One region of the Clostridium sp. 'deep sea' genome, then DNA from elsewhere that is predicted to be linked to it. Evidence: a T-box and tRNA genes for the amino acid it is inferred to sense, from the RefSeq annotation. Region 1 holds a T-box; the other regions hold tRNA genes.
The links. The T-box of region 1 lies ahead of leuS (leucine--tRNA ligase). A T-box ahead of a tRNA ligase gene usually reads a tRNA of that ligase, here a tRNA-Leu.
Positions count from the first base shown of each region.

Region 2: it has a tRNA-Leu gene. The T-box ahead of leuS (leucine--tRNA ligase) is inferred to sense a tRNA for this amino acid. The anticodon was not compared.
Region 3: it has a tRNA-Leu gene. The T-box ahead of leuS (leucine--tRNA ligase) is inferred to sense a tRNA for this amino acid. The anticodon was not compared.
Region 4: it has a tRNA-Leu gene. The T-box ahead of leuS (leucine--tRNA ligase) is inferred to sense a tRNA for this amino acid. The anticodon was not compared.

Region 1 covers NZ_CP063353.1:3,156,933-3,162,075, forward strand. Annotated here, with positions in the region: gene leuS (leucine--tRNA ligase) at 125-2,581, opposite strand; T-box leader at 2,623-2,839, opposite strand; gene IMX26_RS14700 (hypothetical protein) at 2,978-3,133, shown strand; gene IMX26_RS14705 (hypothetical protein) at 3,232-3,552, shown strand; gene IMX26_RS14710 (metalloregulator ArsR/SmtB family transcription factor) at 3,627-3,977, opposite strand; gene IMX26_RS14715 (permease) at 4,113-5,072, shown strand; gene IMX26_RS14720 (thioredoxin family protein) at 5,085-5,143, shown strand, end outside.
Region 2 covers NZ_CP063353.1:1,440,880-1,446,022, reverse strand. Annotated here, with positions in the region: gene IMX26_RS06790 (hypothetical protein) at 1-602, shown strand, start outside; gene IMX26_RS06785 (hypothetical protein) at 604-1,488, shown strand; gene IMX26_RS06780 (ATP-binding cassette domain-containing protein) at 1,481-2,125, shown strand; tRNA gene IMX26_RS06775 (tRNA-Leu) at 2,256-2,344, opposite strand; gene IMX26_RS06770 (hypothetical protein) at 2,626-2,988, shown strand; gene IMX26_RS06765 (TetR/AcrR family transcriptional regulator) at 2,985-3,569, shown strand; gene IMX26_RS06760 (hypothetical protein) at 3,966-4,130, shown strand; gene IMX26_RS06755 (TetR/AcrR family transcriptional regulator) at 4,234-4,908, opposite strand; gene IMX26_RS06750 (glycine/sarcosine/betaine reductase component B subunit) at 5,105-5,143, shown strand, end outside.
Region 3 covers NZ_CP063353.1:1,475,304-1,480,446, forward strand. Annotated here, with positions in the region: gene IMX26_RS06930 (hypothetical protein) at 1-385, shown strand, start outside; gene IMX26_RS06935 (TspO/MBR family protein) at 702-1,193, opposite strand; gene IMX26_RS06940 (hypothetical protein) at 1,317-2,222, shown strand; gene IMX26_RS06945 (glycosyltransferase) at 2,219-3,355, shown strand; tRNA gene IMX26_RS06950 (tRNA-Leu) at 3,373-3,459, shown strand; gene IMX26_RS06955 (5'-methylthioadenosine/adenosylhomocysteine nucleosidase) at 3,737-4,432, shown strand; gene IMX26_RS06960 (DUF896 domain-containing protein) at 4,457-4,636, shown strand; gene IMX26_RS06965 (helix-turn-helix transcriptional regulator) at 4,714-5,143, opposite strand, start outside.
Region 4 covers NZ_CP063353.1:1,368,793-1,373,935, reverse strand. Annotated here, with positions in the region: gene polA (DNA polymerase I) at 1-296, shown strand, start outside; gene mutM (DNA-formamidopyrimidine glycosylase) at 275-1,111, shown strand; gene coaE (dephospho-CoA kinase) at 1,122-1,724, shown strand; gene IMX26_RS06435 (lytic transglycosylase domain-containing protein) at 1,721-2,290, shown strand; gene IMX26_RS06430 (GNAT family N-acetyltransferase) at 2,374-2,919, opposite strand; tRNA gene IMX26_RS06425 (tRNA-Leu) at 3,079-3,165, shown strand; gene IMX26_RS06420 (RNA polymerase sigma factor) at 3,328-3,801, shown strand; gene IMX26_RS06415 (hypothetical protein) at 3,807-5,057, shown strand.

The sequences.
Region 1 (5,143 bases):
AAAAGGGTAATTGCACAAAACATAAATGTGCAATTACCCTTTTTTTTATTCTTATGAAAAAACGCATTTATAGAAGTTACATTATACTAAGAGTAAAACGCAATTCAACAAAACTAACATCCTACTAATTAGCTACAATGTTTACTAATCTCTTGGGTATTACAATAACTTTTCGAATAGTTTTACCTTCAAGCGAGCTGGTGATATTTTCATTAGCCAATACTAATTTTTCTATTTCATCTTTGCTTAAAGAGCTATCTATAGTTAATCTGGTTTTCACCTTGCCATTAATCTGCACTGCAATCTCAACAGTATCTAGCACTAGGGCTTTTTCATTATACTTAGGCCACTCTTGATTAAATATAGAGTACTCATAGCCACTTTGGCTCCACATTTCTTCAGTAAAATGAGGGGCGAAAGGTGCCATAATTAACATTAAGTCACGAACACAATCACTCATTAGCTTAACATTTTTACTCTCAACATTTTGGTCATATTTATATAAGGCGTTGGTTAGCTCCATCATACGAGATACACAGGTATTATATTGCATTCTGGCAGCATCTATAGATACACCTTTAATAGCATAATGACGTATATAGTTAAGGTCTTTTTCAGCTTTACCCATTTCTGTTGAAGTGTTTTTACACGACATAGAAAGTTGGTTAACTCTCTTTATTAGTCTTTCAACGCGTTCCACAAAACGAACAATGGCTTTTATTCCCTTTTCGTCCCATGGACCTCCCTCAGTGTAAGCAAAACCAAAGGCTAAGAATAAACGAAGAACGTCTGAACCATTTTCCTCAATATATCTATCAGGAGAAACAACATTTCCTTTAGACTTACTCATTCTTTTACCATCGGGACCTAAAATTATACCTTGGTGGGTTAATGATTTAAAAGGCTCGTCAAAGTTTAAATAACCCAAGTCTCTTAATGCTTTAGTAATAAAGCGAGCATACAGTAAATGCATACAAGCATGTTCCGGACCACCTACATATTTATCTACTGGTAACATTTTATTTACTAAATCTATATCCCAAGGTTTATTCTCATTATTATTGTCTGGGTAGCGTAAAAAATACCAACTTGAATCTACAAAAGTATCTAAAGTGTTTGGATCTCTCTTAGCTTTTGCACCGCAAATAGGGCAAGTTGTATTTATAAATTGCTCATTTGTTGCTAGTGGAGCTTTACCCTGTGGTTTATAGTCTACATCAAAGGGTAATGTTACTGGCAAATCTTTTTCAGGAACTGGAACCATACCACACTTATCACAATGAATAATTGGTATAGGAGCGCCCCAGTAACGCTGCCGAGATATAGACCAATCTCTTAAACGGAAATTAATCGAAAACTCTCCTGCTTGTTTTTTTGCTAATTTTTCTACAACAGCTTTTTTGCCTTGCTCTGAGCTTAGCCCGTTAAACTCTTCGCTATTAACCATAACTCCATATTCTGTAAATGGTAAGTCATCATTATTATTATTTTTACCTTTAATTACTCGAGGTATAGGCAATTTAAACTTTGTTGCAAATTCAAAATCCCTAGTATCATGTGCGGGTACCGCCATAACAGCACCAGTACCATAACTAGCTAATACATAGTCCGAAATCCAAATAGGAATTTTATCACCAGTTAAGGGGTGAACGGCATAAGCACCAGTGAAAACACCTGTTTTTTCTTTATCTGTAGACATGCGTTCAATTTCACTTTGTTTACGTGCATAAAGTTGGTACTCTTTTACAGCCTCAGCTTGCTCTTTAGTAGTAATTTTAGCAACAAGCTTATGTTCGGGTGCTAAAACAACATAAGAAACGCCCAGTAAGGTATCTGCTCTTGTTGTAAATACTTTAAACGAATTGTTTTCACCACATACTTCAAACTTTATTTCAGCTCCAACAGATTTACCAATCCAGTTCTTTTGGGCTGCTATAGTACGTGAAGGCCAATCTAAATCATCTAAACCTGCTAATAGTTCATCAGCATACTTTGTAATACGGAAAAACCATTGAGTCATATCTTTTCTAATTATTTCAGCATCACAACGCTCACAAAAACCATTAACAACTTGTTCATTAGCCAAGACTGTTTGGCAAGAAGGACACCAGTTAACGGGTGCATCTGATCTATAAGCCAAATCATTTTTATAGAGCTGTAAAAATAGCCATTGGGTCCATTTATAATAATTTGGTTCACAGGTAGCAAGTTCATAATCCCAGTCAAACATAGCACCCATAGACCTTAATTGTTTTTGCATTGTTTTAACATTGTTTTCTGTAGAAGTCTTAGGATGAATACCTGTTTTAATAGCGTAGTTTTCGGCTGGTAAACCAAAGGCATCAAAGCCCATAGGCTCAAATACTTCATAACCTTGCATTCTCTTTAATCTTGCAAAAGAATCAGTTAAGCCATAATTATACCAATGACCTAAATGAAGCTTAGAGCCAGATGGATAAGAGAACATTTCTAAGCAATAAAACTTTTTATCAATATTATCACTTTTGAAGTTATATAGGTTAGTATCTTGCCATATTTGTTGCCATTTTAAATCAGTTTGGCGTGAATAACTATTTTCCATGTAAAAACCCTCCTATAAATATAAAAAACCCCTCATCTCCACATAGAGACGAAAGGAATGCTTCCGCGGTACCACTCTTATTCTAAGTTTAAAACTTAGCACTTAAAGAACATTTAACGCATGTTAACGAATAATACTACTCTGCTGTTCATATTATTAGCTCCTAGGCGAGTTCCAAACTATGTTTAATTGCTTTACACCACCCAGCAACTCTCTACATAAACATACATTTGTACTATTCCTAATCATAGCTTTGTCGGTAATTATAAAATATTTTATGTTAAAAGTCAAATAAGGTTGTTAATATAGCAAATTGTAAAAATTTAGCTTATCTAAATACTTGACAATGGTAATATATTTATTTATATTGAAAAAGAGTAGAGAGGAATGAACATAATGACAATAAAATGTGTAAATAAAGAAAAAAATGAACAGGACTGTCCTTGTGTTAAAACTAATTGTACTAACCATGGTATGTGTTGTGAGTGTGTTGCTCATCATCGCAAAATTAAAACGTACCCAGCTTGTTTACGAGATATTGACAAAAAATAGCTTAATCACAGTTTTTGATATATAATTATAACACTAGTGCAGGATAATTTCTTTAAAGCTAGAACTATAATAGCAATCATTTAAAAGGAGTGCCATAAGTGTCAAAAACTATTAAGAGAATATTAGCAGCTTTATTAATAATAATTGGCGGTATAGTATTAGTACAGATGTTTGAAGATAAATTCGTAAAAATGTTTATAACCGCATGTATAGTATTTTTTGCAACATACTTAAATAAACGCACACTAAAGCGTAGAAAACTAGATGAGCTACGTACTAAGTTAGAAAAAGAAATAGAAGAAGAAGAACTTGCTGAACAACAAAATCAAACAACTGTTATAGACACAGAGGCTAGTGAAGTAATACTAGAAGAAGAGCAAAAGAAGGTTGAAGAAGAGCAAATTATAGATCCTCAATAATAACAACATCAATAGCTGGTTTATTAATAAAGACCTATTAAAGAAATTATCATCTTTAATAGGTCTTTATTAAATTATCTGTTATATCGATAGCCATCTTCAAGTTCCTTTAATCTCTTAACAATACTAGCCATATTATGATCCTTTATATTATCATCTCTTAAAAAAGAACTAAAACCACTAAGAAAATTTTGTAGATCATTGCACTGTAAATGATAAATCCTCATAGAACCCTCAATGCTTTCTTGAACTATACCAGCATCTTTTAACACTTTTAAATGCTGTGAAATCCTAGGTTGACTAGTTTGCAAAACCTCAGTAAGTTCACATACACATAAATCATTCTCAGCAAGAAGCCTTATTATTTGCAATCTGGTAGGCTGACCTAAGGCTTTAAATCCCTTTACAAATGCATCTATGTTCATAATTATCACCTTATATAATAATTTTCTTATATTATATCGTTATTCTATTGACAAAACAATATAGTAATGCATATAATGTGATTGTTATATAAGAGATTACGCATATAATGTTTAACTTATATGGAGGGATATAAAATGTTTAAAGCATTTGCAGACTGGTTAGTCGGAGATATATTTAAAATGGATTTAACCAGTAAACTGGGAGGAGCTGTTCACTTTTTTGTGTGGGATGTAACAAAAATTTTAATTTTATTGTCTTGTATGATTTTTATTATATCCTATATCCGTAGTTATTTCTCACCTACAAAAACAAAAAAGGTGTTAGAAAAGATAACTGGTGTAAAGGCTCATGTTGTGGCCTCTTTGTTGGGCATAATTACTCCTTTTTGCTCTTGTTCATCAGTACCATTATTTATTGGCTTTGTGGAGGCTGGTATACCATTAGGAGTTACTTTTTCATTTTTAATAACCTCTCCTATTGTTAATGAATTTGCTATGGGCATGTTGTTTATAGCTTTTGGCTGGAAAATAGCTTTAACCTATATTATTGCGGGTGTAGTTATAGGAGTAGTTGGCGGTATTATTATAGATAAGTTAAAATTAGAAAAATACGTAGAAGAATATGTTTATAAAATGAAAATGGGTTCACACAAAGAAGAGGTATTAACCCTAAAACAACGTTTAGAATTTGCTAAAGAAAACGTTATTGAGATAGTGAAAAGGGTCTGGCTGTTTGTGATAATTGGTATAGGAATAGGGGCCGCTATTCATGGTTTAGTACCCAAAGACTTTTTAGCAACTCATGCTGGCCCAAACAACCCCTTTGCTGTACTTATTGGTGTTGTTGCTGGCATACCATTATACTCTAATGCTATGGGGGCATTACCGATAGCAGCGGTTTTAATTGATAAGGGGGTAGGCATAGGTACAGCATTGTCATTTGTGATGGCTGTTACAGCATTGTCACTACCCGAAATGATAATACTTCGTAAGGTTATAAAGACCAAGTTAATTGCCATATTTGTAGTTATTACAGGTATTGCTATAATAATAGTAGGCTATTATATGAATTTTATGAGCAACTATTTAATGTAAGGAGACAAAAACATGAAAATAGAGATTTTAGGTACAGGTTGTACAAAATGTCGCAGGTTATATGAACGTGT
Region 2 (5,143 bases), 1.7 Mb from region 1:
CTTATACTATCTTTCCCTTTATTTTTGTACCACTTTGCACAATTAGTGGTAGTTTGGCTTTTTGTGAAGATACAAGTCATAATTTTTATCGAGCTATATGGACAAGAGTCTCTAAAAAAACATACGCCAAAGCACAAGCCTTGGCAAGCGCTGTTATTGGAGGTTTAACAGGAGCCAGCATAATTATATTTTCAGCACTGCTGTTAAGAGTAATTTACCCGAGCCATAGTATTGCCATGCAAACAACTGCTCAATTTGGAGCTTTAAATGACCCCATTGCTATAGTACTAAATGGCTGGGGTTATGTAATTAAAATTGCTTTTGTATACTTTTTTGGAGGAATGGCTCTGGCTGTTTTTGGCTTGTTATGTAGCTCATTTGCTAAAAACAGATATGTAGCAGTACTTGCTCCATTAATTTTATTTATTAGTGCAGACTTTTTAATGGGCAGTTTTCACTTACCCTTTGCCCCCATGGATTTATTAATGACTTATGACAGTACAAGTGTATCAGTTTTTACTAGTGCTGCAATATTTACGCTAGGCATTTATATGTGTACTGTGTTATTTACTCTTAAATGCGAAGATAAGGTGGGTGAGTGATATGCGATACATTTTAAATTTGTTTAGACTAAACTTATTAAGATGGAAGACATCTCTAAGAATAATTATGTTGTTATTAATAATTCCGGTAATTCAACTAAAGTATGTTTTCCCTTATTTAAAAAATGTTAGTAATTTACAAATGCCTATGCATGTTTTTGAGCCATATATTGCCTCGTTTTCAAGTATGCACAGTTCTTTGCTTATTAGCATTATTGTAGTATTTATCTTAGCTGATGTTCCTATTAGACATCAAGGTTTTGAGTTATCTTTAATTCGGGGCAGTAAGCAAAAATGGCTATTCAGCCAGTGGCTATATATTATTTTTTGCGCATTTTTAATTTGCTCCATCATAGCTTTATTTAATATTGTAATTTCATTACCTTTTTCTTATATTCAAAATGAATGGAGTATTCCAGCACATTTACTAGCAATGAACAAAACAGCTACAGGATACTCGGCAGTATCATCATCGGTACCACAGTTTATTTTATATAATGACTTGCCGATAAAGGCATTTATTTATACCTTTTTATTACAAATGTTATTATTTATATTCTTTGGAACTTTAACAGTACTTATAAATTTAAATAGCAATTATTTAATTGCGCCTATTATATTATTAATGCTCAATGCCGTAAACTGGTTAATTAGAATGTTTGTGCCGGGTGATAGAGCCTTTAATATCATATCTTGGTTTTCCCCTTTGTATCATGGTACTTATAGCGAGCATCAGTTTCAAGCGGTTTTAAACGGATCAATGGCTAGTGCCCAAAGCTCAGCGCTAATTTTAATTGTTTTAAGCCTACTTTTTATAACTATTTCGCACTTGCTTATTAGAAAAAATGATGTGCTAAATTTTACTAGAGGTGATTTTGATGACTAATGCTTATATAACTATAACTAATGTAAATAAAAAAATAAAAACTCAACAAATATTAAAAAATATAAATGTTACATTTGAACAAGGTAAAACACATGGCATAGTGGGTAGAAACGGCTCTGGAAAAAGCATGTTGCTAAAAACTATTAGTGGATTAACACCTGTAACAAGTGGTGAAATAGTAGTAAATGGTAAGGTTTTAGGAAAAGACTGTGATTTTCCTGAGAGTATGAGTTGTATTATTGAATCACCAAGCTTTTTATCAGCAGAAAGTGGTTTGAATAATTTAAAATACTTGCAAAATTTAACTCAGAAACCTGATAAACAGTACTTAGCAAAAATAATGGAACAGGTAGGGTTAAAAGAACATATGCATAAAAAGGCTGGTAAATACTCTACTGGAATGAAACAAAGATTAGGATTAGCTCAAGTGTTAATGGATAATAATGATTTAATTATTCTTGACGAACCCTTAAATGGCCTTGACGAAAAAGCAATGAAAGAGTTTAGAGATATTTTGTTAAACATGAAAAAGAAAAATAAAACCTTACTTATTGCAACCCATATGCCCGAAGATGTAGAAATGTTATGTGATACAGTAAGTAAAATGAGTAATGGAGAGCTGATTAAAATCAGGTAAATTTTTTACTGGTTATGTAGTAGTGGGTGGTTAAATAAGCTTAAATAGAGTTAATAAAAATACTAATAAAGTATCTAGTTTAAAACAAACAAAACAGCCTGTTAACTATAGTTAACAGGCTGTTTTAGTTTGGTGCCGAGAGAGGGACTCGAACCCTCACGTGGGGTAAACCACGCCAGATTTTGAGTCTGGTGCGTCTGCCAATTTCGCCATCTCGGCTCGTTAAATTTATTTAACAAAAACTAGTTTATCATGAGGTTATATAACTGTCAAGATAACATATTTTAAAACAGGATAAGTACTTAATATAAACACGTATATAAGTGTTAACAAGTTAATTTTAGTAATAGCATTTTGATTATTTTATAAACATAGCTAGTTACCTAAATTATTATGACAAACTAATTTACAAAATAACCTTTTCATGAACTAAATATTGTGCTACACTAAAACTGAACAATGTTCAATGTATTGTTCAATAGTTATACGGGAGAGTAAAAATGAAAGATATTGCAATTTTAGTTATAGAGCTTATTTTTGTTATATTTATAGTGATTTTAGGATTAACAAATAAGCAGTTTATGTTTATTAATAGCGCTCGTTCTGCTGTTATTACCTTGGGTATAATAGGTATGTGTTTTTGCGGAATTAGTATAGGCAAGTTTATTACAAATGCTCCATTTCACGGCTTTACAATTATGGCTTATGTAGTTGGTACTATTGCTTTAGCTTGTTTTATAACACAGCTTTTTAAGCTTAACTTGCCCATAATAGCAAACCCTAAAAACGCTTTGCTTATTTTGGCTGTTAGTATTATTATTAAAGGCATAATAGCAAGGTTTGGAGATGTATTGGTAAAGTGAAAAAGAATATTAAGCAAAGCATAATTAATGAAACAATAAATTTAATAAATGCCAATGACGATGTTAGTAAAATTACCATTAGGGATATTTGCAAAGCAACAGGGGTAGGTACTGGACTTATAAACTATCATTTTAAAAGTAAAGAGAATTTAATAGCGTGTTGTGTTCAGCAAATTATTGGTGATGTTATACAGCAATTTAACAACATGTGTTTGTTATTAAAAAATAAAACTGCCCTTGAGAGGTTAAGGATGATGATAAAGTCAACCTGTACTTTTTTGGTTGACAATGAAAACATAGCACGTATCTCTATTTTAACGGATATGCAAAAAGGGGCATTTAATGATAATACTAACCAAACTTTAAGTGTGTATTTACCAATAGTAAAAGCTGTTTGCCCAAATGGCACTGATTTATTAGATATTAAAATACTTGCTTATAATTTGATTTTTGCTTTACAGGGTTTATTTTTACGAACAGACTTAGCAAAAGCGGATTTAGCTCTTGATTTTAGAGAAGAAAAAGATAGAGATTTATTAGTAGATAAGGTGATAGATTCGGTTTTTAGTAAGTACTTATAGTAATGTAATGAGCATAGTTGTAATGAAAAATTTTTGCTATAATTTTGCACTATCGGTATACTGTTTTAAATATTATTGACTGTACTAAGTAAACTGAATTTTAAGTTAAAGCTAAGCGGGTAACCCCTAACCATAAATTCTTTAGTTTAGGGTAAACGTAGTATTAGCTTGTTAGTGTTTTGAGGTTTGCTCCTTGGCTATTACATAAATACAAACTATCCTAACTGTTTCTTTTAGTACATTTTTTAACTTTATTAAATAACTGTGTTATGCAAACAATTTGGAATTTTTTATTAATGGGTAATGAGTTTAAAGTATTATAGTTAAACACAGCACGCAATTTTATTTGCTATTTTGAACATAATATATAATAAGTAAATAAGGATAGGTGAAAATATGAGAAATGTTACAAATAAAATTGAAAAGGTGCATTATACTTCTTATGTTTATGGCAGTATTGATGAAAAAAATAAGCATATATTAGAAATGCAAAAAAATGGCTACGAGTTTTTAGTTAACTTTCAAGATGAACATAGGGCTACATTTAGAAAATTTCTTTAAGTATGTTAGCTGTTAAAAAAACAAGTGGTATTTACCACTTGTTTTTAGGTATTGTGAATTTACGAAAAATGAATCGTTTTAGCATGATGTTTATTTAAATTATTTAATAAGATAAATCACAATCTTTAACCAAATGCATGTCAAAGATTTTACGTAAGTACCTTAATGTTTTGTTTACAGCATCCTCTACAGAGCCTTTAAATCTACCTGTTAACACCTCCGATAATATACCTTGATATATAAACAAGGTCATTTCATTGATATCATTAATATCTTCTTCTCTTAAATACTTTTCGTTAACACATCTTTTTAAGAGTATTAAAGCCCTAAAGTAGATATCATCTTGGGTTAACATCTCTAGTATATCTGCTGGCAAAGCACTTAAATGCTCTGGGTAAACATTATAGAACTCTCTAATATTGTTTGGGTAAGGTTTAAACACATTTTTGCCAAAGATATATGAGTATATTTTAGGCGATGAATATGAGTAGTAACAAAAACACTCCCATACTTTTAAAACTCTACATATAGTGTTTGGACAATCTTTTAAATAATTTGGCAAATCCTCTGTATAGGCTCGCATAAATTTTAATGAAGCCATAGATATTAAATGATCTAAATTCTCAAAGTAATTATAAAGAGTTGCACTATTATAACCTGCCAAATCAGCAACTTTACGTACTGTAATTGCCTCTACACCTTGTTTTTCAATAATTTCACTTGCTGCATCAATAAAATATCGAAGCATTCTATTCTTTTTAAGTATTTTGTTGTCCATAAAACCCCACCATTTACATGTTATTGATAGTATATATTAGCATAAGACCGTAAACACTGTAAAGGAATTAGAGATTATTAAAATATATTGTAATTTTCTATTGCCAAGTTAAATAGGTTTATAATATAATCAAAATATAAAAAATAAACACGTTTAAATAAATTGTGTTTTAATATTGTGCTGAAAGGAGAACAATATGAAACTAGAATTAGGCAACTTCTTTGTTAAAGATATA
Region 3 (5,143 bases), 1.7 Mb from region 1:
TGAAATACAGGTTAAAATTGATGACGCTGTTTTAACCTTTAACTTAGCTACTGAGTTAGCTAATAAACTTAAAACAACAAGTTTATCTTTTAATGAAAATGATGATGTTGTAGTACACTATACATTTACTGATAATACTCTAACAGTAAATGATATCTTAAATGTCTCAAGTAGCGGAGTTGCAGAAGGCAAATTTATAGGTTTTATTGACTCTCAATCAATTGAAGCTAAGGTAGAAGGCAAAGCCACTACCTACCGACTCTCTCACTCAGCTAAACAATGGTTAGATAAAAATGATTTAAAATCTGACCAAGCAATTAAGTTTGATTATTATATATTGAATGAAGATTCCCCTTATATAACAAAGTTTTATGATAAAAACTAGCTCTTGAGAGCTAGTTTTTTGGTTTGGATTCAGTTTTAATATTACAGAGTAATGCTCTGTAATATCTAAAATTTCATGGATTGGGTATTTCACCTTGTGAAATACGGTTTGGGCTTCATTTCATTTCGCGGCTTGGAATACCTTTGGTATCGATTAACTTACATTGCGCTTCGCTAATGTGATTTAGCGTAGCAGAACATTATACCATTTGAGCAGCAAATCCACTCCGTGAAGCCGAAGGCGAACCCATCCCGTGTTCCTCCAGGAACACCCCAACCGCGAGAATTTTATAATCGAGCCCACTCCCCTATTAATTCTACCTATTAAGCCACCAAATTGCGGCATTTAATATTGCTGCAAAGCTTACCCATATTAAATATGGATATAGTAAATATGCGGCTGGTTTAGAGACTGTTTTAAACGCTTTTATGGTGTACCAAATGCTGATAAGTAAAAGTAATATTATTAGTAATGCTAAAAACGGTGACTGTAAATAGAAAAAGGCAAAACTCCAAGCTAGGTTTAAAAATAGTTGTAAAAAAAATAGTTTTAAGGCCTGTCTAACATAGTAAATATCTGTATTTTGTCTCCATACTAAAAATAAGCTTATTCCCATTAAAATATAAATAAAAGTCCATACTGGCGCAAAAACGCTACTCGGGGGTGTAAAGCTGGGTTTATTAAGACTCATATACCAGTCATTAATGGAGGTAGCCGTAAATATGCTGCCTATATATCCTACTAACAGGGTTATTAACAATGATATCGCCAACAAAAATATATCGTTCTTTGTAAACTTTTTTTTCATAAAATCACCTAGTTTTTTTATTATATTAATTAATACTCTTAATAAATGTTTTTAATTACTTAATTTTCAATTTTCCCAAACTATATTTATCATGATATAATAGCTGTGATTGAGGTGATACATATGTTGAACAAACCGAAACTTGTTTTATGTGTAATTTTAATTGTGACTCTATTAACAATGTTTTCTGGATGTAAAAGAGACAATACTGGCGTTTTACTGAATAGTCTAAAATCGCTTTATAGTAATGAAGCCAATAAATTTGATTTTGTTTCTTCTCACAATATTAAAATTAACAAAGAGTATAAATCATCAACTGATTTAGAAAAAATTATTTTAGGTATTTTACCTGAGAATTTAAACGTAGACTTTGGTTTAACAATGTTTTATAATCTCTCTGAACTAAGGATTAGCGGTTATGCAGCAGGAACTCATGAAACAGCTTTGTTATTTAAAGAATGGCAGTTTGGTGTAGATATGGACTTTGATATTTATATAAATAAAGAAGAGGGTTTATATTTTAAAAGTGAAGATGGCTTTAATTTAATTAAAAATAAATATCCAGCTTTAGGTGATAAATTAACTAAAGACAATTGGCTTAAAGTTGGTTCAAAAGAAGAGGCATCATTAATTTTTACCGCCTTACAAAAGCTACGTAACCCAGAAGAGTTTGATAGTATTTTAAATAATAATCTAAAACAAGTTAAAACAGAAAAAAAAGATGACAATACTAAAATTGAGGCAGAGCTAAATATTTTTGAAATCTATAAAAATTTATTTAATAACTACAACACTAGCGAATTAAACTTAATAAAAAAACTTAACAACATTATAGAAAGTATTAACTTAACTACAACTTACACTATTAATAAAAATAACAAATTAACTGATACAACCTATTTACCTAGCAATAATGTTGCTGAAACAGAGTTTAATAAGGTTGTAAAAAGTTTTGGAGGCATAATCTACCGCTTTAATTATGAATCTTCAAATGAAAAATCTTTAAAACCAGATGGTGAGTATAAATGAGAGTAATGATTTTTACAGCGGGTGTAGGCAGCGGCCACAATCAGGTTGCCAAAACACTTCGTGATCAATTATTAGACAATCCCAACAACACCGTAGAGACTTTAGATGTTATTAAAACTATCAGCCCTTTTTTTAGCAAAGTGGTTTTAGATAGTTATTTAGCAATGTTAAAACATATGCCCAGCATGTGGGGACTTTTGCACGATCAGTTTGATCAATCTAGGGTTAAAGAAGAACCCTTTACTTTAATGAATAGCTTTTTAGCACGCGAACTTAACACTTGTATTGCGAATTTTGTGCCCGATATTATTGTAAACACCCACCCCTTTGCCAGTAACTTAATGGGTACATTAAGGCAACGAGGAAAAGTCAATTGCCCAGTTGTAACTTTAGTTACAGACTATAACGTTCATACTGCTTGGTTACATAGCTATATAGATAAATTCTATGTAGCTGCCCCCTTACTAAAATCTTTTGTAACTATGCTCAATATTCCTGAAACTCGAATAGTTAGCAAAGGACTGCCTGTTCGTAAACAATTTTTACAGGTACAACAACACCCTGTTGAAGAAATAAGAGCTAAACTAAGTTTAAACAGCATACCCACTCTCTTATTTATGGGTGGTGGTTTAGGTTTAGGAGATATTACTGAGGTTTTATCTTATACAGATAAAACAATTTCAGGTTGTCAAATTTTAGTTGTTTGTGGCAGTAATGATACATTATATAATGCTTTAGCAGCAAAGCAGTGGAATAATAGAGTTATATTATATAGGTTTATAGAAAACGTTGCTGAGCTAATGTATACGGCTGATTTGGTAATTACAAAACCTGGTGGTGTAACCTGCACTGAGGCCCTATGTTTAGGAAAACCTTTGGGGCTTATATCACCTATTCCGGGTCAAGAAACCCGTAACCAGCATTTCTTTTTAAATAATGGGGTTGCTATTAGTATTCCGAGTAACCGCTATGCGGGTTACATTATTGCGGATTTGTTAAAAAATAAAAAGAGAAGATTTGTTATGGGTCAGCTGGCAAAAGACCTTACAAATGTACATGCTGATATTGATATTATTAATGATTGGAATAGCCTATTTCAAAAATCAACTCTTGACACTTTAGGCTATAAATGATAGTATTTTTAATGCTTGCGGATGTGGCGAAACTGGCAGACGCGCTATCTTGAGGGGGTAGTGGGTGTATACCCTTGTGAGTTCGAGTCTCACCATCCGCACCATCAAAAAGAGTTAACTTGAATGAGTTAACTCTTTTTTTGTTTACCCTATATTTTTATATTTTTTTTGGGCAATTTTATGTTATTACTCTAAATAATGTTATAATAATTTTTTTCTACTTTATAATACAAAATTATTAATTTATATTAAAATAAGCTCACATTACAACCGTATTTCATTGCTATTAGTAATTATTTAGGTACTTTTAGGTACTTTATGATTTATAACTATTAATTCTTTTAGCACTATGCTAAAATTAATTTAATGCGAGGTGGTAGTGTGAAAAAGACTTTGTTATTATGTGCAATGCCCGAGGAACTGGAAATTATAAAAAACTCTTTGAAATTTGAGCCTGTAGAACAGTATAATTTTTTACCTTGGCCAGTATATAAACATCCTAAACTAAATATTTATGCAGGGGTAACCGGTATTAGTAAGGTTAATGCTGCTGCATGTGCGAGCGTATTACTTAATTTATTAAAGCCTGAACAACTCATTGGCATAGGGGTAGCTGGTGCAGTAGATCCCAAGCTAAAAATAGGTGACATAATTATTAGTAATAGCGCTATTCAGTATGACGTGGATGCTAGAACCTTTGGTTATCAATTGGGTGAGGTTCCTGGAATGGGCACAATAGATTATAAAGCGGATGACAATCTTTATACAACTGCCTTAAAAGTATCACAAACAATGGATTTAGATAGTAATATATTTATTGGGCAAATTATGTCTGGAGACTGTTTTGTTTCTGGAACTAAGGGCTCTGAAATTTATAGTACATTTAAGGGTCAATGTGTAGATATGGAGAGTGCCGCTTGGGCTCAAGTAGCTCATGTTTATAAGGTTCCCTGGCTTATTTTAAGAAGTATGTCCGATCAAGCAGATGGTACCGCACCAGATGACTTTGATGCGTTTTTACCTCAGGCAGTAAATAATTTATCTCATTTAGTGGAAGAATTATTAAAGAACGTTTAACATACTGAATAAAGGAGAGTTAATATGAAGCAAGATAGAATAAAAAAATTACATTTACTTGCCAAAACTAAAAACGATAGAGCGTTTTCCCCAGAAGAACATGCTGAGTACGAAGAGCTAAAAAAAGAGTATGTTGAAAGTATTAAGGATAATCTACACAGTCAACTTAAAAATGCTGGAGTACCTAAAAAAACTAAAGAATAACTCTAACTTAAATAATATAAATAGGAGCCAACTTACTAGCTTAAACTCTAGTAGTTGAGCTCCTTTATTAAACTATGTTACAGCTTACTGTATATGGCCTGCATTAAACCACAAGCCTTATGCTCATGCTCTTTAGCCTGCTGAATTAACTCAGCGGTTTTAGCCCTAATTTTAGGTTGACAAAAGCTCTTTAAGGTCTTTTCATTTTGCTCAAAACCACCTCTAATTTTGCACATTTCCATAGATATTTCGAGTATTTTTCTAAGGTATTTTGCAGCCTCATTACAATCATTTTGAACGTGCTTATTAGTATTACCTATCCATTCCATAAAGTACGCTGCATAAGCTCTTCCTTCACCTATCATAGTTTGAGCATCATTTTGACACATTAACCTCTCTATTAGCAGTGGTACTATAGTATTTTTAGAAAACTCTGCTTCATTAGTTATTGCTCGTGCCCATAACTCATAAGCTAACTGACCACCTGCGTAAGTTTGCATAGAGCGA
Region 4 (5,143 bases), 1.8 Mb from region 1:
AGCGTATTGCAACAAATACTCCTATTCAAGGTAGTGCTGCTGACTTAATAAAACTAGCTATGGTTAGGTTACAGCACGCATTATTAAAAGGCAAATATAAAAGTAGAATGTTACTACAAGTACATGATGAATTAATATTAGAGGTTACAAAAGAAGAGTTACCGGAGATAGCAGATCTTTTAGAAAAAACTATGAAAAATGCAATGCAGTTAAGTGTGCCAATTAAAGTAGATGTTAAGGTTGGCGTTAATTGGTATCAAATGGAGGAATATAAATGCCAGAATTACCAGAAGTAGAAACGATCAGAAGATCATTATTGCCTTTATTAAAAGGTAAAAAAATAAAATCAGCAAAACTCACTCATGCTAAATTACTAAAAAATGCAGAGGCACATCTTTTTAGTGAATTATTACAAGATAGAATATTTGAGTCAATTAATCGCCGTGGAAAATATTTAATGTTTCACCTCGATAAAGATTTAAGGCTATTAGTACACCTACGCATGACTGGTCAACTAAGATTTGAAGACCCCGAAACAGAGCTTAAAAAGCATAATCATTTTATTATAGATTTAGACAATGGTAAACAACTTAGATTTGTAGACGTAAGAAAGTTTGGCATGCTTTACATTGGAGATGAAGATGAAGTAAGCAAAAGCTCAGGTTGGCATCGACTTGGCCCAGAACCTTTAGCTGAGCAGTTTACATTTGAGTGCTTTAATGAAATCCTCAATAAACAAAGAAAACGAAATATTAAAGCTCTTTTACTCGATCAACACATGATAGCAGGATTAGGTAACATTTATACTGATGAAGCCTTATTTAGAGCCAGTATACACCCCTTAAGTACAGCAGGTAAAATACCAGAGCAAAAAAGAAGAGCTTTGCATCAATCCATCAAAGATGTATTAAATGATGGAATAGAGCATAGAGGAACAACTCTAAATGACTATGTTGATGGGTTTGGCAAAACAGGTAGTTTTCAATTTTTGTTACAAGTGTATGGTCGAAAAAATGAACTATGTTTAACCTGTGGACATCCTATAGATAGAATAAAAGTCGCGGGCAGAAGTACTCATTTTTGTGAGATATGTCAAGAGAGATATAACTAGAGGAAAAGCAATGATTAAAATAGGTTTAACTGGTGGAATAGCAACTGGTAAATCAACAGTTGTAAATTTTCTCAAGCAAAAAAAAATAGCAATAATTGATTGTGATATACTAGCAAAACAAGCCGTAGCTTTAAACAAACCAGCTTACTACCAAGTAGTAGCTTATTTTGGTACAGATATTTTACAACAAAATAAAGAAATAAATAGAGGCAAATTAGGAAGTATTGTATTTAATGACAAACAAAAAAGAAAAGCGTTAGAGCAAATTATTCATAAACAGGTACTTAGAGACGTAAATGAGCTACTTCTATCATATAATAGTGAACAGATAGTAGTTATAGACATACCTTTATTGTTTGAGGCTAAGCTTGAGTACTTGGTTGACGAAATATGGGTAGTGTATTGCGCTTTTGATCAGCAGTTAACAAGGCTTATGCAGCGTAATAATTATAGCAAGGCTGAGGCAAAAGCAAGAATTAACGCTCAAATGCCCATAGACTTTAAAAAACAGCATGCAGACATAGTATTAGATAATAGTAGTACTATTTCAAAATTGCTTTTACAGGTTGAAATTAGACTTAATGAATTAACTAAAAATGGAGAAAAATCTTGATAAAAACTTTTTACTCAAAAATTAGAATAGCATTAGCATTGATAATACTGCTTGTAATAATAGCAGTATTAGTTACATCACAATTTTTTTGGAAAGTTCTATACCCTATACCGTATAAAGATATTATTTGGCAGCATGCAACAGAGACTGGACTTGATCCATATTTTATTGCCTCTATAATAAGAACAGAGAGTAATTTTGTACCTAGAGCATTATCTAAAAGTGGAGCGATAGGGCTTATGCAACTAATGCCTAATACCGCTAAATGGGTGGCAGATAAAGTAGAATTAAAAATAGCAAAAAACGAAGATTTATATGATCCAAATACTAATATAAAACTAGGAACTTTCTATATAAAACATCTCTTAAACAAATATAATAACAATACTGCAATGGCTTTGGCTGCTTATAATTCAGGTATGGGTAGGGTGAAAGAGTGGATCAATGAAGGAATTTGGAATGGTTCTATATCAACAGCCAATGAAATACCGTATGATGAAACCCGCCACTTTGTAAGAAAAGTATTAAGGTCTTACGAAGTTTACACTAGTTTGTATGGGCGTTAAAATTATTTAAAGAGTTTTATATAAAAACAAAAAGGAGCAGTCAATAAATTATAAAATAATTATTGGTATGCTCCCGTTATTTTTTATAGCGTTTTTTCTAATTGAATATCTAAAGGTTCTTTTTTTAATATTTTTTTGTTTATTTCAGTAGCATATACACAGCCATGTCTTTTATAAAATTTTTGACTTTTTACTGATGGATGTGCCCCTATATATAGTTTGTTTGCTCCCATAAATTTTGCTTTAACACAGCATAAATTAAATAACTCAGAGCCTATTCCATATCCTCGTAAATCCTTAGTGGTATGCAGGAAGCTTAACTCTATATAAGTATTCTTTTCACCAAAAAAAACACCCTCAACCGCTGCAAATCCTGCTAAAGTATTGTTGCTGTACGCCCCAATAACAAAGCCACCATGTTCAATACATTTTTTTAACTCTCTAACTATTTTTGATTTTTTTTTATTATCCCAATCATCGGTAAAGCTTATGTCATTAATTATATGAATATCATTAGTTTTATACCAAGCCCTAGTGGTTACTTGAAACCGATCAAAATTTTTTAATAAATCGCTAGTTAGATCTGCCATAGCTAGCTCTCTACATTCAAATACAATCTCATTTTCCATAAAATCACCTTATTTTTAATCATTTATATCATAATTATACTCCTAATTATAAGATATTACTAACAATATCTTAAATCATTAAGTTCACTTTATTTAATATTAATATTTTCATTGAAAAATTTTGAAAAGCGTAATATAATTATTTACATAAATTTATATGCCGAAGTGGTGAAATTGGCAGACACGCTGTGTTCAGGGCGCAGTGAGCGTAGGCTCGTGTGGGTTCGAGTCCCATCTTCGGCACCACAAAGATAATCCGAATCATTTACCAATGTATATTGCTGGTGAGTGATTCGGATTTTATAATTATGTAGATAAAATACGTATTAAATTATATATAAAAAAATGAACCAAATGCGGGTTTAGATTGTATTGTTAGTGAAAGACTTTCAAATACATATAAAGGAGATGACGAAAATAGATTTGTCATGTAATGAAATTATAGAGAATTATTCAGATATGGTTTACCGGATAGCCATATCTCAAGTTGGAAATAAAAATGATGCTGACGATATATACCAAGAAGTGTTTTTACAGCTTATTCGTCATATCAGCTCATTAAAAAGTGAGAAACATGTGAAGTATTGGCTAATAAGAACAACAATAAATAAATGTAAAAATCACCTTAGCTCGTTTTGGAGAAATAACATAACTGAAACTGATTTAAACAGTTTTACTAATAATAATACTGAGGTTGATGATGTTTATTATTTGGTATTAGCCCTAAAACCTAAGTTTAAAAGTGTTGTATACCTGCATTATTATGAGGGATATAAAATTGATGAAATTGCTTTAATACTAAAATCAAGACCTGGAACAATTAAATCTAGATTATATAAAGCAAGAAATATCTTGAAAAAACAAATTGCAAAAGGAGATTAATAACTATGAATTTTGAAAAATATAATAAACTAATATCAAAAATTACAGCACCAGAAGAGCTGAAGAAAAAAACACTTATTCTCATGAATAAGGAAAAAAAACACCATGTAAAACCTGTTTTTATGAAACTTAAATATGCCTCAATTATAACCTGTATACTTGTATTATCAATAACTACCGCAGTTTTTGCTGCAAGTATTTTTTCACCACTCGATGGTGATGAGTTAAGGTTAAGTAGCGAATATAAAGGTAATGGAATTATTACTGTAAATATAGATAATCTTTCTGAAAAAACGCTAGCTTTAGAGAAAAATCTTAAATTAATGCTTTATAGTACTGGTAAAGAGGTAGAACGAGATTATGATGGTAAAATATTAGTGACTAATACTAAAGTAGATCCTAAATCATCTACAAAAATGAAAATTGATATTTCTAATGTCTATAATATAGAGAAACTTGAACAACCCCTAACAGATGATGCCTACTATTTAATCCTTACCAATAATAGATTTATTTTTGGTCATGATTGGCAATGCACTGTGAAATTTTCTAAAACAATTGTCAGTGACAAAAATCATCCTGGACCAATGGTGGTTGATAGCGACATAATAAAAAATATTAATAAAGAACTGCAATATTATTTTGAGAGTAATGAGGTAGAAACACCTGAGTTAGAGATAACTAAAGAGTATGTAAACACTTACGAAAAAATCTTTAAAAACATTGAAAAGCCCATAGTATCATCTTCAAGTGGTAAGTTATATTTACAAGAAGAGGATGATGTTATTTTTGATAAAAATCTTTCACAAGATGAACAAAAAGAACTTATTGGAATGAATTATTTCTGTAGGGATGCAGGTAGAAAATTGATAGCAACAATGGAGGAATCTGCGTTGGTTGTGTCAGCGATGGTTCCTCAAAAAAAATATCCAGGCAGCTATAGTGCTTTACCCTTGTTATATATTATGACATATGATAAAGAAGATATTTCTTCTAATGATGACTATGTATTTATCTATGGAAATCTATATACATTTAATGAACTTGAAGATTTAAAAGTATATGAAGACAAATTATCCATCTGTTATGACATAAGTTCGTTAATTTACACTGACTTAGATGAGTATATTGAGTCATATGTGCAAGCAACACCTACAGCTAGTTATAACGACGAGATTGATGAAACAGTAAAAAATATTTATAATTATTTTAAAGATAACATGAGTAATTTATTTAAATACCATGAGAGTAATTAGTTAATTAAAATTAGTGTGGCTTATGCTGCACTATTTTTTTATTTACGTATAGGGTAAAAAGTAATAATACTATTATCGAATATGTT